DNA from 3 places in the Paenibacillus sp. FSL F4-0097 genome. Region 1 is predicted to be linked to each of the others. Evidence: riboswitches for the same ligand, from Rfam matches in the RefSeq annotation. Region 1 holds a riboswitch; each other region holds the start of a gene.
What was found. A riboswitch is a leader RNA that binds a small molecule or an ion and turns the genes downstream of it on or off. The one in region 1 is predicted to bind cyclic di-GMP.

Region 1 (4,502 bases):
AACCTTGTAGACGGTCGGATGATTGCGAACCTTGCCGTAGACAATAGGTTGTGTGGTTTCAGGATCATCCATTTCGTTGTGACCATGACGGCGGTAGCCGATGAGATCAATTACGAAATCTTTTTTGAATTGATGGCGGTATGCGCTAGCTAAACGTACGGCTGCTACGCAGGCCTCTGGGTCATCAGCGTTGACATGGACTATCGGGATTTCATACCCTTTGGCAATGTCACTCGCATAATGCGTAGAACGGGAATCTTCACTTTCAGTCGTAAAACCAATTCGGTTATTAACAATGATATGGATCGTCCCACCATTTTGATAACCTTGAAGTTTGCCGATATTAAGCGTTTCTGCAACAATTCCTTCACCTGGAAAAGCAGCATCACCATGCATCAGCACCGCCATAGCTTTACTGGTATCAATCTTCGGCAGTCCTGCAGTGCTCCGGTCTTCTTGTGCGGCACGAGTGAAACCTTCCACGACAGGATTGACGAATTCCAAGTGACTTGGGTTATTCGCTAGTGTTATTCTTGTGCGTACGGTTTCTCCTTCACGGACAGCACGGTCTGCACCGAGATGGTATTTCACATCACCTGTCCAGCCATAGTTAATGCCTGTGGAGCCTTCGGAAGGGAAAAGCTCCTTGTTCGGAGAATGATGAAACTCTGAAAATATGATATCATAAGGTTTGCCCAAAATATGTGCAAGGACGTTGAGGCGACCGCGATGCGCCATGCCCATCAAAATATGCTCTGCACCGTCATGTGCAGCAGCGCGTACGATTTCGTCTAACATCGGCACAAGAGCATCATTGCCTTCAAGACTGAAACGCTTCTGACCTACAAAAGTCTTGTGGAGGAAGGTTTCAAATTGCTCTACCTGAATCAGGCGGTTCAGGAGCTCTTTGCGTTCTGTATTATTCAGGGGTGCTGGTGAGCTGGTGGATTCTGCCTGTCTATTTAGCCATTGCAGTTCTTTTTCTTCATGCACATGCCCGAATTCATAGGCGATAGTCTTGGTGTATGCCTGACGCATACGTTGCACGGCATCCCACCCGGTATGCACATCATTCGGCGCATTTTCCCATATAAGCGTGGCAGGCAGTGCAATCAGGTCTTCGCGGGTCAGCCCATAGGTTTCAGGCTCAAGATATTTTGCCATGGGATTCTGATCGCGTACCAGCGGATCAATTTCAGCGGCCATATGGCCATATATACGAATATTGGCGATTAGCTTGGAAGCTCTTACTGCTTTTCTAAGCCATTCGGTGTCTCCCGAGATGCGCGGCTGAGGAGCCGGTTCGCTATCCGGAGTTAGGGGAGGGGGTCCCGAATTTGTAAAAAGCTCGCGATAATTATTTTCTACGGTGGAGGGATCTTTCACAAACTGTTCATATCTTTCTTGAATGTAGCCTAAATTGGGTCCGTAATACTTACTCCAAATGGATTCGTTATAGGGCTCTTTGGCTGCCATGAATACATCCTCCTTAACGGATGAACTCCATACGTGACATTTTGTGTCAACGCTTACTGGAGCTGTGATGATTGCGGTTTCATTTCTCATCTTATTGTGCTACTTTCAGCCACTGTAATCAATTCATTCTTTCGTCCAATACGTTCGCAAAATGGTATAGGTTAGCTTGTTCTAATGAAAAGAAGGGTGTTTCTTCTCATTACCCATTCTAAAGGCCTATTAAAATGATTCTATTATCCTTATTTTTAACTATTAGGTCAGTAAATATTTATTTTGCTAGTACAATTTATTTTATGTAACGGACGAGTATCGTGATAATCGGACAAGATCTTTGAAAAAAAATCTTTTATTTTTCGTTTTTAAAATAGAAAGTAACCAGGAATCGACACACTTTTCCGCTTTCTTTTTGTATAATGTTATTGCAGATAGTAATTTTATAGTTTTTTAAGCAGATCCTTTCGTGAAAAGGGTCCAGTAAAAGGTAAACTTGCCGAAAGGCAGGGGCACAAAGTCGCGGGTCTAAGGTAGAGATACTATGACAGCCGGATTGCCTGGGGACGTAAAATCTTAGGGGGAGATTTTTTGGAAAAGTCCAACCAGGGTAGCAACAGAGAACAGCAGTTTATTGATCTGGATCAAGAGTGGGTACATTTATTATTAGCAGCTAAGAAGGCTGGCATTAAGGCAGATGAAATCCGCCAGTTCTTTCATGAGAAAACTGTGCAGATCGTGCAGTAATACATTAGAGGGGTTACATATCGAAAAAGGGCACAGCGGTTCTTCGCTGTGTCCTTTTTCGATATGATTTAGTAGAAGAGAGGATCGTACCAGATTAGTAGGAAGTATTAATCCTTTTGATCGAGCTTCCATTTCTGATAGTCCAGAAATTCTTTGAATTCGCGTTTGCTAATGCCTGAGTCCATAGCTTCCTGCACCAATCGGAACCATTCCGAATCTAAATGTGATTCCTCTGCATCATTTGGTTCTCCATAGAGTAGGGCATGAATGGATACCTGAAGCGCGTCAGCGATCTTTTCGATAAACTGGATGGATGGATTGGATTGGATGTTTCTCTCCACGTTGCTAAGATACGACTTAGCCACATCTGCTCTGTCCGCAAGCTCAGATAGGGAGAAACCCTTGTCTAGGCGGAGCTGCTGGATACGTTGGCCCATATTCTGTGGCACTATGCTGACGCCCCTCCGTAATTTTTGTTATTAGTATAGCAAATATCAATAAATCGGACAAAGTTTATTGTAAAGAGAAGAGCAGCAATCTGCTTATCCGTGGCCGGATTCAGGATCTGCTGCTCTTCGAGTATTTTATTAAATTACTTTATTGATCTTAGTAGTCTTTTTTCGCACCTTGTTTAGCTACGAAATCCCAAGTCAGTGTTAAGCTATCGCCTTGGAAAATATTTTGATCTTGGTTATTTTCCACAAATTCGAATTGGACGGAGAAGCTGTCATTGGTACCGGCTTTAATACCGGATGCTTCGGTAAAGAGTTGATCCCAACCTGTATTTTTTACGAGATCCGGATGCTGACTTTTTAAAGCAGCAAGTGTAGTCTCATAAACTACATTTTCAGGAGAGACGATAGGTACTCCTTTATCATTATTTCTAAGGAATTTAACTTTAATGAACTCGGCTAAATCCAGGTAGTTATCTCCTTTAGCATCCGTGATTTGAGTCGATGTATTCAGAATGATAGATCCGATATCGAGCGAACCATCGTTTTTCAATTTGAAGGATTTAGTTACAGTATCACCTGGTTTCAGGTTAGGAATATTAACGATGACAGAAGGGTCGGAGTTCAGATCGAGTGTACCCGCTGCGAATGTAGCTGTGCTTTGCGCAGTGTCGCTAAAGTATGCGAAGGTTCCTCCGCCGATTAATGATAAACCCAGTGCTGCAGATGCTACGCCAAGACCCAATGTTTTCTTGATACCCATAATAAAATTCCTCCTCAAATTTGTGTTTGAATTTTTTATAAAATTTATATATTGTATCTTCCGGTTCGTAAGCGGAAGTGGACAATCAACTTAGGGCTGTGTTTCTGTTGGGGACGGTGAGGCTGGCAGTAGGGCAGCATTTTTCTTTTCTAATGCAGCTACAGCCTTCCAAGAGGTATACAGAGCATAGAGCAGAAGCATCAAGCCAGGCACGATCATGAGGACTACACTTCCAGCTTTGGAAACCGCGAAATTCATAGCGTAACCGACATAGGGTACAGTGACCCCGGTATACTGAGCTACAACATTCGCAGAACTGGTAGGGTTCATGTCGGGTGCGTCGTTGTTATCGCCTTTAGTGCGATAAACAGCTTCACCAGTAGCGTTATTGACGGTCGCTTCTACAATCCGGTGAGTAATGAGCAGATTATCTTCGTTCCTAAAGGTGATGACATCGCCTGGTTTGAAACGATTCATATCCCCTCCGGGTTTTAATGCGACAATTGAGCCTGTCTGAATTCCTGGTTCCATCGATCCTGAGAGTACGGTTTTGATCTCATATCCGAAGAAAGCAGGTTCACCACCGGAGGCCTTGGATAACACTACGGCTGCCACCAGCAGAATAAAGATCACAAGCATTAAGCTCGATAAGGTATTATTGATAATTTTTTTAATTCGCATCTTATTCTCCACCTTTCTCAGGTTGAGGGTCCGAAGGAGCTTGGGTTGCTACCGGCGGGGTAGTCGTACTGTCTTCCGCCTTTGGCGTCTCTTGTGGAGCCTCTTGCTGAGGAACATCTTTTGGAATTGTGAGCTCTTCACCAATTTCCGGCTTAACCGGGTCAGTGGCTGGGGCTTCAGGTTGTTCTTTATTTGGGGCTTCCGGAGCAGCTTCACCTGACGTTGGAGGGGTTGCCTCAGCTTTCGCTTTATCCTCGGCTTCTTGTTGCTTTTTCTCCTCAGCCAAACGTTCTTCTTCCTTCTTCGCTTCTTCTTCTTTCTTTGCTTGCTCTTCTTCTAGCCGAGCTTTTTCAAGCTCTTCTAGTTTTTGCTCGCGAGTCTGACTGATCATT
Region 2 (4,502 bases), 310 kb from region 1:
GATTTGACGTCATCCCCACCTTCCTCCGGTTTGTCACCGGCAGTCACTCTAGAGTGCCCAGCTTAACCTGCTGGCAACTAAAGTTAAGGGTTGCGCTCGTTGCGGGACTTAACCCAACATCTCACGACACGAGCTGACGACAACCATGCACCACCTGTCTCCTCTGTCCCGAAGGCCGCTGCTATCTCTAGCAGATTCAGAGGGATGTCAAGACCTGGTAAGGTTCTTCGCGTTGCTTCGAATTAAACCACATACTCCACTGCTTGTGCGGGTCCCCGTCAATTCCTTTGAGTTTCAGTCTTGCGACCGTACTCCCCAGGCGGAGTGCTTACTGTGTTAACCGGCACCAAGGGTATCGAAACCCCTAACACCTAGCACTCATCGTTTACGGCGTGGACTACCAGGGTATCTAATCCTGTTTGCTCCCCACGCTTTCGCGCCTCAGCGTCAGTTACAGCCCAGAAAGTCGCCTTCGCCACTGGTGTTCCTCCACATATCTACGCATTTCACCGCTACACGTGGAATTCCACTTTCCTCTTCTGTACTCAAGCCACCCAGTTTCCAGTGCGACCTCAGGTTGAGCCCAAGGTTTAAACACCAGACTTAAATAGCCGCCTGCGCGCGCTTTACGCCCAATAATTCCGGACAACGCTTGCCCCCTACGTATTACCGCGGCTGCTGGCACGTAGTTAGCCGGGGCTTTCTTCTCAGGTACCGTCACTCCGGTAGCAGTTACTCTACCGGACGTTCTTCCCTGGCAACAGAGCTTTACGATCCGAAAACCTTCATCACTCACGCGGCGTTGCTCCGTCAGGCTTTCGCCCATTGCGGAAGATTCCCTACTGCTGCCTCCCGTAGGAGTCTGGGCCGTGTCTCAGTCCCAGTGTGGCCGTTCACCCTCTCAGGTCGGCTACGCATCGTCGCCTTGGTGGGCCGTTACCCCACCAACTAGCTAATGCGCCGCAGGCCCATCCCTCAGTGACAGATTGCTCCGTCTTTCATTCTTCTCTCAGGAGAAAAAAGAAATTATCCGGTATTAGCTACCGTTTCCGGTAGTTATCCCAGTCTGAAGGGCAGGTTGCCTACGTGTTACTCACCCGTCCGCCGCTAAGTTATTTTGAAAGCAAGCTTTCAAAATAACTCCGCTCGACTTGCATGTATTAGGCACGCCGCCAGCGTTCGTCCTGAGCCAGGATCAAACTCTCCAATTAGTATTGAAAAGAGCGATATGCTCATTTTGAAACATCTGACGAGAAAATTAATTCTCTAATTTTGGATATCACTTACGTGATTTCCTACTCACTCGTTGTTCAGTTTTCAAAGATCAAGTTCTCGTTGACGCCGTTTAATGTCTCAGCAGCAACTCTTATAATATATCATGTTGTTTTCAGAAATGCAAGCTTTATTTTTCGAAGCTTTTTATCAGCCTCGTTTGTATCGCCTGTACGCTGTCTAACAACGCTTACCTATAATACCCCAACTATTAATAGAAAAGCAACCCCTAATATAAAAATAAACAACTAGCTTAATAATTAAGCTAGTTGTTTATTTAATAGAGTTATGTTTATAGCAACGAATTTAATAGTATTTTGCCGCAGTATATTTGCTTGAGGCTTTAATTAAATCGGTTTTCTTATCACTCTTTGCAAGTCCTGCATCCACTGTAGTATCAATGGTAACCCACTTCCCATTAAGCAACACTTCGTTCCAGGCATGATATTGCGTAACGTAGCTTGTATTCCCCATTACCAACTTAGCAGGAACATCTACACTCCGCAGCATTGCGGCAAAAAGAGAAGCGTAATCATAGCAAATCCCTTTTTTAGTAGTCAATGTCTTATCGATGCTTGGAATATAATCAGTAGTTACACTATTAGCAAGAGAGTAATCATATTGTACATTCGCAACTACATAGTTATAGATCGCTTTAACTTTCTCTTCGTCTGTTGTTTTGCCTTGTACTAATTGTTTAGCTTTGACAATCGCTTTATCAGAAGAACTCCATTTCACATTCTGTACGGAGCCCAAATATACGGAATTCGAGTCACTCATGGTTACGTCTACTACTTCGGAATATAACGCTTTATATTTATTGCCGGTTGTATTCTCCAGAACAGAAACCTTATAAGTCCCATTTCCTTGTTGCAAAGGGAAGTCCTCAGCTTGTCCAGAAGCATACAAGTTATATGTATAGCTGCTGTTATCTTTGGTGATCATGAGTTTGATTCTTTTATCTTTCGGAATATCATAGTTAATACCAATAACACCTTGAGCCACTTTGGATGTAATCAGCCAGCTGGCATCTGCACTTGCAGCTTGAGCTGTACTTATCGGAACTGAAGTCATTAGGACGAATAACGCCACCAGCATAAAATAAACCTTTTTCACGGATAAAACTCCTTTCGGTAGCTGGCTGCCATCCTTTCGGGAAGGCCCTTTAGCTTTGCGTCCCTACCTTTCGATAGGTTTGCCGTTATCGTATAAGCTCTATCTGTTCTAGCTTTACTAGATATAATTGATAGAATCCATTTGAAACAAACAAAAAAAGCCTCTTCATTCGGTAGCTGGCTGCCATCCTTTCGGGAAAAGGCCCTTTAGCTTTGCGTCCCTACCTTTCGGAAGGTTTGCCGTTATCGTGTTTAGCTTTCATAGTATAATACTATCATATTTATAGTTGTGAACAAGACCTAATTTACTAGATTACCCATTATTTTATAAATATCTCCCGGTATTTGTGTTTTCTTGTCATTCACTATTCTCCTTTTGTTAATTTGGCATGAACAATCAGCCGATGCGTTGGATTCACTAGCGGATCACATGTAATCAGAGTAAGAATCTTATCCTTGTCATTCCCGTCAAGAACGGAGACATCACTCGGATCTACAACAGAAATATCGTATACCTCATAGTTAAACACCTGATCACTAGTCTTTACCGTGATAACATCCCCCACAACAACCTCATTCAATCTGTTAAACAAACGACCCGTAGTTCTAGCCCGATGCGCCGCGATTGCAGCATTTCCGATCTCTCCAAGGGGTGCCGTTTCTTTCATATGGGCTGCAGCATGTTTCATATTAGCTTTTGTAGCCCCTTCTAATACAGGCAGCTTCAAATCAATCTTACCGATTTCAATTAGTGCGATTACTTTGCCACCGACCTCAATCTCCGGTTCAGGCTTTTCTGTCTCTTGGGGTTGGGGCTGTGCCTGAGCATCCAGAACCGATTCCTCTGCTAACAGCTGAGTAACTTCAGCATACCTGCTCTTCAAATCTGGCTGGGGAGTACTATCGGCAGTGCTTAGTTCAGCCGTTTCTAATAACTTCTCCTGCTGCCTGTCGTTGTACCATTCGTTAGCTGTCGGATATAACATGATAAGTATCCCAGCCAGTATGAGTAGATAGGAGAATTTACGCAATGTTATTCACCTCCGTATATTGTTTCTATGGTTATATACAAATCAAGCAGAAACAGCTACTTGCCTTTAAGCATAGCAACTCCTTCTGCCTGAAATTAATGTTTAAAATACCCATTTACGACTTCCAAAGAAATTGATGATCACCGTGATAAATGTAACCAGCACCTTTGAGATCAAGACTTGAATACCTAGTCTGTCTGTCAACAGATGCATTAGCAGCAGTGATATTCCGAGCACTACCAGATTCAGCACGATAAACTTGACCAGCTGCACGCGGTCGAAGCCTTCTTTATTCCCCCGGTTGCGATCACGAAAGGTTACTTTTTTATTCAAAATAAAGCTATTCGCCGTACCTGCACTATAGGAGATCACCTGCGCCAATGCGTATACCATCCCTAGTGAATTCAACAATGTGAAAATCACAAAATCAATAAGCGTATTGAGCAAACCTACGGCATTAAATTTAAGGAACTGTATGAATGCAGCACGCAAGTTCTTATCTGACATCATTGTGGTCCTTCCGGCGGTCCAGTTGTTCTTCGTTCTGGTAGCCTTTAGTCTCACTAACAATGTATAGCGGTCTATCTTTAGACTCGTCATAAATCCGTCCGATATACTCCCCAATCACACCTAACAGCATCAGAACGATACCGTTAAAGAGCAGATTGACGCCTACAATGGAAGCCCAGCCCGGAACCGTCCAGGAGGTGAAAAATATCTTTTGAAACAAGACGAAAAATAAATAGAGAAAGCTAGAGAATGAAAGGAAGAATCCAATATACGTAGCAATCTTAAGCGGCTTATGTGAAAAAGAGGTGATGCCATCTAACGCAAAACGAATCATTTTCTTCAGCGGATATTTGGTTTCTCCGGCAAAACGTTCTTCCCGTTCATATTCCACCATAGTCTGCTTGAAGCCAACCCAGCTCACCAAACCTCGGACATAGCGGTTCTTTTCTTTAAGTCCCCGCAGGACATCACATACCTTACGGTCAATAAGACGGAAATCGCCTGTATCCGTAGGAATATCCACACTTGTCATACTGCTGAGCAGGCGGTAAAAAAGCTTCGCGGTGACCTTTTT
Region 3 (4,502 bases), 2.7 Mb from region 1:
AATTCGACACTATACAGCAAGTATTGGGATATTCCGACTCTATTATAGGCATATTTTTCAAGTGCATGCAATAATAAAGTCGAATTTTGTATATTGTTGTCGAACTGTTGGGTTATTGGATTTCTTCTATGGTTGCAAGCAGGATATTAAAAGCTGTGATGATTCTAGGTGCCCCTATAACGGGTACTAAGTGTAATAGAATGCCTTTAAGCTGTTCTACGGTGACTCCAACACGAAGGGCCATAACATAATGAACACCCAGCTGTTCGAATTGACCCATTGAAATTAAAGATGAAATGACTGCGATTTCCTTCCAGTCAGGGGCTATAGTATTACGTTGAAAAATATCGCCATAGGCATTCCCCATAATAAATTCAGCCAAGTCAGGGAAGTGGTCTTTAATTGGAGCTAGTGCTTTTGCGCCATAGTCTCCTGATAGATTCGTGAAGTGGTTGAGACCACTGTTGATATTTTCCTTCATGGTTAGCCTCCTAGTTTAGGTTCAAAGTACGGTGTGCAGTCGGAGGGACTTCATCACGGTCTGTTAGTAGTTCAATAACGGCAACATGGTTTAGAGCTACCGCATCTTTAATTGCAGCTGTGAATTCATCCGCAGTCTCACATTTGTAGCCTTTAGCACCTAGAGATTCAGCGAATTTCACGGCGTCCATTGGCACTTCATATAGAGTTCCATCGATACGACCTGTGGTTTTCTCCATACCCTTAAGAGCCATATCTAGTTGCTTATTATTGACCACGATAAAGATGACAGGGATATCTTTGCAGACAGCGGTGTTAATCTCAGCGCCGAGCATCATGAAACAACCATCACCTGTAATGCAGAGGACAGTTTCTTCAGGAGCTGCAACTTTTGCACCAATAGCCATGCCGATCGAATTACCCATGCAAGCAAAATAAGCATCAAAAACAAAGCTGCCCGGTTTCTTAACCTTGTACCATTTTGCAGCGTGGAATCCATGGCTTCCATCATCAACGAAAATTGAATTATTATAAGGGATCAAATCACTTAAAGTGCTCATTACTGAAGCCAGTGAAAGATTCTTGAGGGTTGGAAGCTCTTCTGAATAATCAGCATCGGCCAAAGCCTCACGTTTGGTGATTGTGCTGGGGTCAATATGATTTAGGCAGTGCACCAAATTATCGCGCAGGTCCCCAGTGACCGGTATCGTTTTGGACAATAGGATTTTTCCGACAAAGGTTGGATCAATATCAAATTGAATTAAAGTTGCTGGATGATTCTCCCGTTTAAGATTACAGATGGTCATATCACTTAAACGTGATCCAAGCACTATAAACAGATCGCTTTTATTCAATAAATCATCCCCGTGGGTCGAACCGCCAACGCCAATAGGACCATGATAGAGCAGGTGATCCCAGACTATAGCCCCTTTTCCACCAGGAGATGTTACTACAGGAATATTAAAAGTTTCTGCGAGTTGAACAAGCTCTTTATGTGCTCCGGAGCGGTTAATTCCTTTACCCGCAATAATCAAAGGATTCTTAGCAGCTTGAATAGCATCGATGACTCTATCGATATTTGCTTGACTAATTAGAGACTCTCTTTCAGGGATTACAATATTGCATTCTTCCAATACTTCAGTTTGTACATCAAAAGGAATACAAAGATGAACAGGACCCCGTTTGGCCAGGGCCACAGAAATCGCATGATTAAAAATAGTACCAAAGTGATCCCCACGTTCAACCAATTTACTGAACAAGGTGGCAGGTCTGAACATATCAGCTAAATCAGCCAGAAAAGAGGTGGAGTCCTGACATTGAGGAATTCCAAGCTCTGTAATGGATTGGTGGCCAGTAATAAACAGGACAGGTAGGTTGTTAGCTTTCGCATGAGCTGCTGCTGTGAGCAGGTTAGTTCCACCAGGACCAGAAGTACCAAATGCTACGCCTAGGTTACCCGTTTTCAGCGCATACCCTGCTGCTTCGAATCCGGAGCTTGCTTCATGTCTGCCGGGAATAAATTCAATACCGTAATCGACCATCTTTAGAACTATTGGACAAATCGATTTGCCAATGATCCCAAAAGAATGGGTGACTCCTAGGTTACGTAGTGCTTCCGCCATGTAATCTGCGACTGTCTTCAAAAGAAACACCTCACAAGTTTTTTGATATATATTAGTTATTAATCTACCGAATAGATACGATAGATCAATATACTCAAAAAGTAAAAACCTGTGCTCTATAGTAAGCACAGGTTGGTGGCATAAGGCGCCGCTAAGACTGAACAATAGTTCAGCCGTCCTGGTTCCTCTGCAACCTGGCAATCATGGCCTCAAACGAAAAAATGAGGCTGTAGATCCATGGTTTTGCGTCATCCTCTTTCGAGGATTTTGCCAATATTAATTTATAGTTGATAAGAATAATTTTCCTTTACAATATATTCCTCATTAATTTTTGTCAACATAATCCGCTAAAAAAACTCGAAATTTGACGAAAGTCTTGTCCAAGAGATGAAGTTTTGCCTCGCGAAAAAAACTGCCACCTAAGACTCAGCTTAGGTGGCAGTTGATAGTTTTGAACTAGAATTTAAAGATATGAATGGTTTTTTGCAGATTAAATACGGCCTGGGTCATTTTTTCCGTTTCTTCTGCAACAGACTGCAGGGCATTAATCTGTTCATTCATAGCCGCCGATACCTCTTCAGTGCCTGCAGCGGTTTCTTCGGTGATTGCTGAGATATTCTCAATTGCACTGGAAATTTTCAAGGCACTTTCTAGCATAAGATCACTCTCCGCAGAGAATGAAGAGATTTGCTCGGTAATGTACTGCACGCTTTGTACAATTTGTGCGAAAATATGGGCAGATTGAGTGATCATTTCATTCTGAACCTGCACAACCTCTTCATTGATGGCGATATTATCGATGGCTTGTTTAATATCTGACTCAATGCTGCGGACCAAACCGAATACTTCTTTTGTGGAAGCCGTAGATTCCTCAGCAAGCTTGCGAACCTCTTGAGCGACAACGGCAAAACCCCGACCATGCTCTCCGGCACGAGCAGCTTCGATGGAGGCATTGAGTGACAGCAGGTTGGTCTGCTCAGCGATCTCTGTGATGGTCTTGGTGATCATCGTAATCCCGCGGGCATTTTGTGAGAGAGCTTCAATAGTATCAGCCACTTTTTGTGTAGCCTCTATGTTTTTACGCATGCCTTCAGCCTGTGTATCTACGGATTGGCGCCCTTGCTCAACAAGTTCTAAGGTATGTATTGAACGTCTGTTCATTTCTTTGGTGGAGTTCGTATAATTGGATACTTTGGTCTCAATGTCTTTAATGGATTCTGTCATATCAGCGATATCCGTAGATATTTCATTTGCACCAAGAGCGAGCTCGGTAGAAGAAGAGGCTACTTGTGCCATAACAATTTTCAGGTTCTGGTTCTTATCTTCGATTCCGCGGCTTGCATCCATTACTTGACGGGTGATCTGCGATGCATCGGTCAGAATCTTCTTGAGCTTATCAATCATTGTGTTAAAGGAGCGGCTTACGTCACCCATTGAACCATTTTCGTCCGCTCTGCTAGTGAAATCCCCCTTCGAAATACTGTGAGATACATTAGCAATATCATCAAAAGATGATGTAAGCGTTCTCTCCACGAAGCGAGCAACAGGTAAAGTCAGACCTGCAAGAACAACTACTAGTATAATTCCTACGAGAAATTGACCTAGAATCATTAACGTAACTAAGACAGGAATAGCAAACAGTGCGGCAACGAGGTAACATCCGGCAACAATTCTTTGTTTTAACGGAAGTTTGTGCATCCAGCTCATTGGTAAAATGTCCCCCTTATTAAATTTTATGTAATGGTGTTATTATAGGGGATTTATAGGTCATTGGTCTATAGAGAAGTGTCATAAATCTTCTTTAAGTAGTAGATATTTAGAATTCATGTCAAAATTCCTCATATATTGTGGAAATTGTTTTAATAGCAGACTTTACCATCCCTACTAGTTCGGTAGGAGCTAAAACAATAACTGAAGGAGAAAAAGAGAGTACGATACGACAGGCAGATTCTATAGTATTAAACTCGGCCTCTACGTTCATCCACCCAGTATTAGCAGAGGGTTCTACTAAAGTTATAGTTACATATCTTTCACGTTGTAATTCTTTAAGAATAGACTCATTCACCTTTAATTTCACTACATATTTTGGCAGAGCTGCTTTAAAAGCTAAAGTCGACTGTTCCCAGTAGCTTTTTAAATCAAAAGTCTCAGGTCTGACAAATGATTCATTAGTTGCTTCAGCTTGTATTAATCTTGACACGCGAAAAGTCCGCATTTCATCCTCGGTTCGTGCCACTACATACCAAACTCCACGTTTTGCGACTAACCCAAGAGGTTCAATAAAACGTTCCTTCGTCTCGTCATTCCGTGGGTAAGTGATCTTTACTTTACGATCTTCCCAAACAGCTTCCTGCAGGATAGATAGGAACGGATAGGTCTCGTCGGAAGGGTGCCAGCTGG

Region 2: linked by a shared signal. The riboswitch ahead of MHH86_RS03160 (transglutaminase-like domain-containing protein) and the one ahead of MHH86_RS01815 (anti-repressor SinI family protein) in region 1 are both predicted to bind cyclic di-GMP.
Region 3: linked by a shared signal. The riboswitch ahead of MHH86_RS21020 (thiamine pyrophosphate-binding protein) and the one ahead of MHH86_RS01815 (anti-repressor SinI family protein) in region 1 are both predicted to bind cyclic di-GMP.

What each region holds. Positions count from the first base shown of each region.
Region 1 covers NZ_CP151965.1:409,306-413,807, forward strand. The annotation lists gene MHH86_RS01810 (2-oxoglutarate dehydrogenase E1 component) at 1-1,476, opposite strand, end outside; cyclic di-GMP riboswitch class I at 1,947-2,031, shown strand; gene MHH86_RS01815 (anti-repressor SinI family protein) at 2,059-2,214, shown strand; gene MHH86_RS01820 (helix-turn-helix domain-containing protein) at 2,322-2,651, opposite strand; gene MHH86_RS01825 (TasA family protein) at 2,821-3,429, opposite strand; gene MHH86_RS01830 (signal peptidase I) at 3,520-4,110, opposite strand; gene MHH86_RS01835 (hypothetical protein) at 4,112-4,502, opposite strand, start outside.
Region 2 covers NZ_CP151965.1:714,557-719,058, reverse strand. The annotation lists rRNA gene MHH86_RS03165 (16S ribosomal RNA) at 1-1,211, opposite strand, end outside; gene MHH86_RS03160 (transglutaminase-like domain-containing protein) at 1,579-2,388, opposite strand; cyclic di-GMP riboswitch class I at 2,402-2,482, opposite strand; cyclic di-GMP riboswitch class I at 2,557-2,639, opposite strand; gene MHH86_RS03155 (class D sortase) at 2,753-3,418, opposite strand; gene MHH86_RS03150 (GtrA family protein) at 3,521-3,928, opposite strand; gene MHH86_RS03145 (glycosyltransferase family 2 protein) at 3,915-4,502, opposite strand, start outside.
Region 3 covers NZ_CP151965.1:4,669,999-4,674,500, reverse strand. The annotation lists gene MHH86_RS21025 (carboxymuconolactone decarboxylase family protein) at 113-481, opposite strand; gene MHH86_RS21020 (thiamine pyrophosphate-binding protein) at 492-2,132, opposite strand; cyclic di-GMP riboswitch class I at 2,288-2,384, opposite strand; gene MHH86_RS21015 (HAMP domain-containing methyl-accepting chemotaxis protein) at 2,559-3,809, opposite strand; gene MHH86_RS21010 (YafY family protein) at 3,931-4,502, opposite strand, start outside.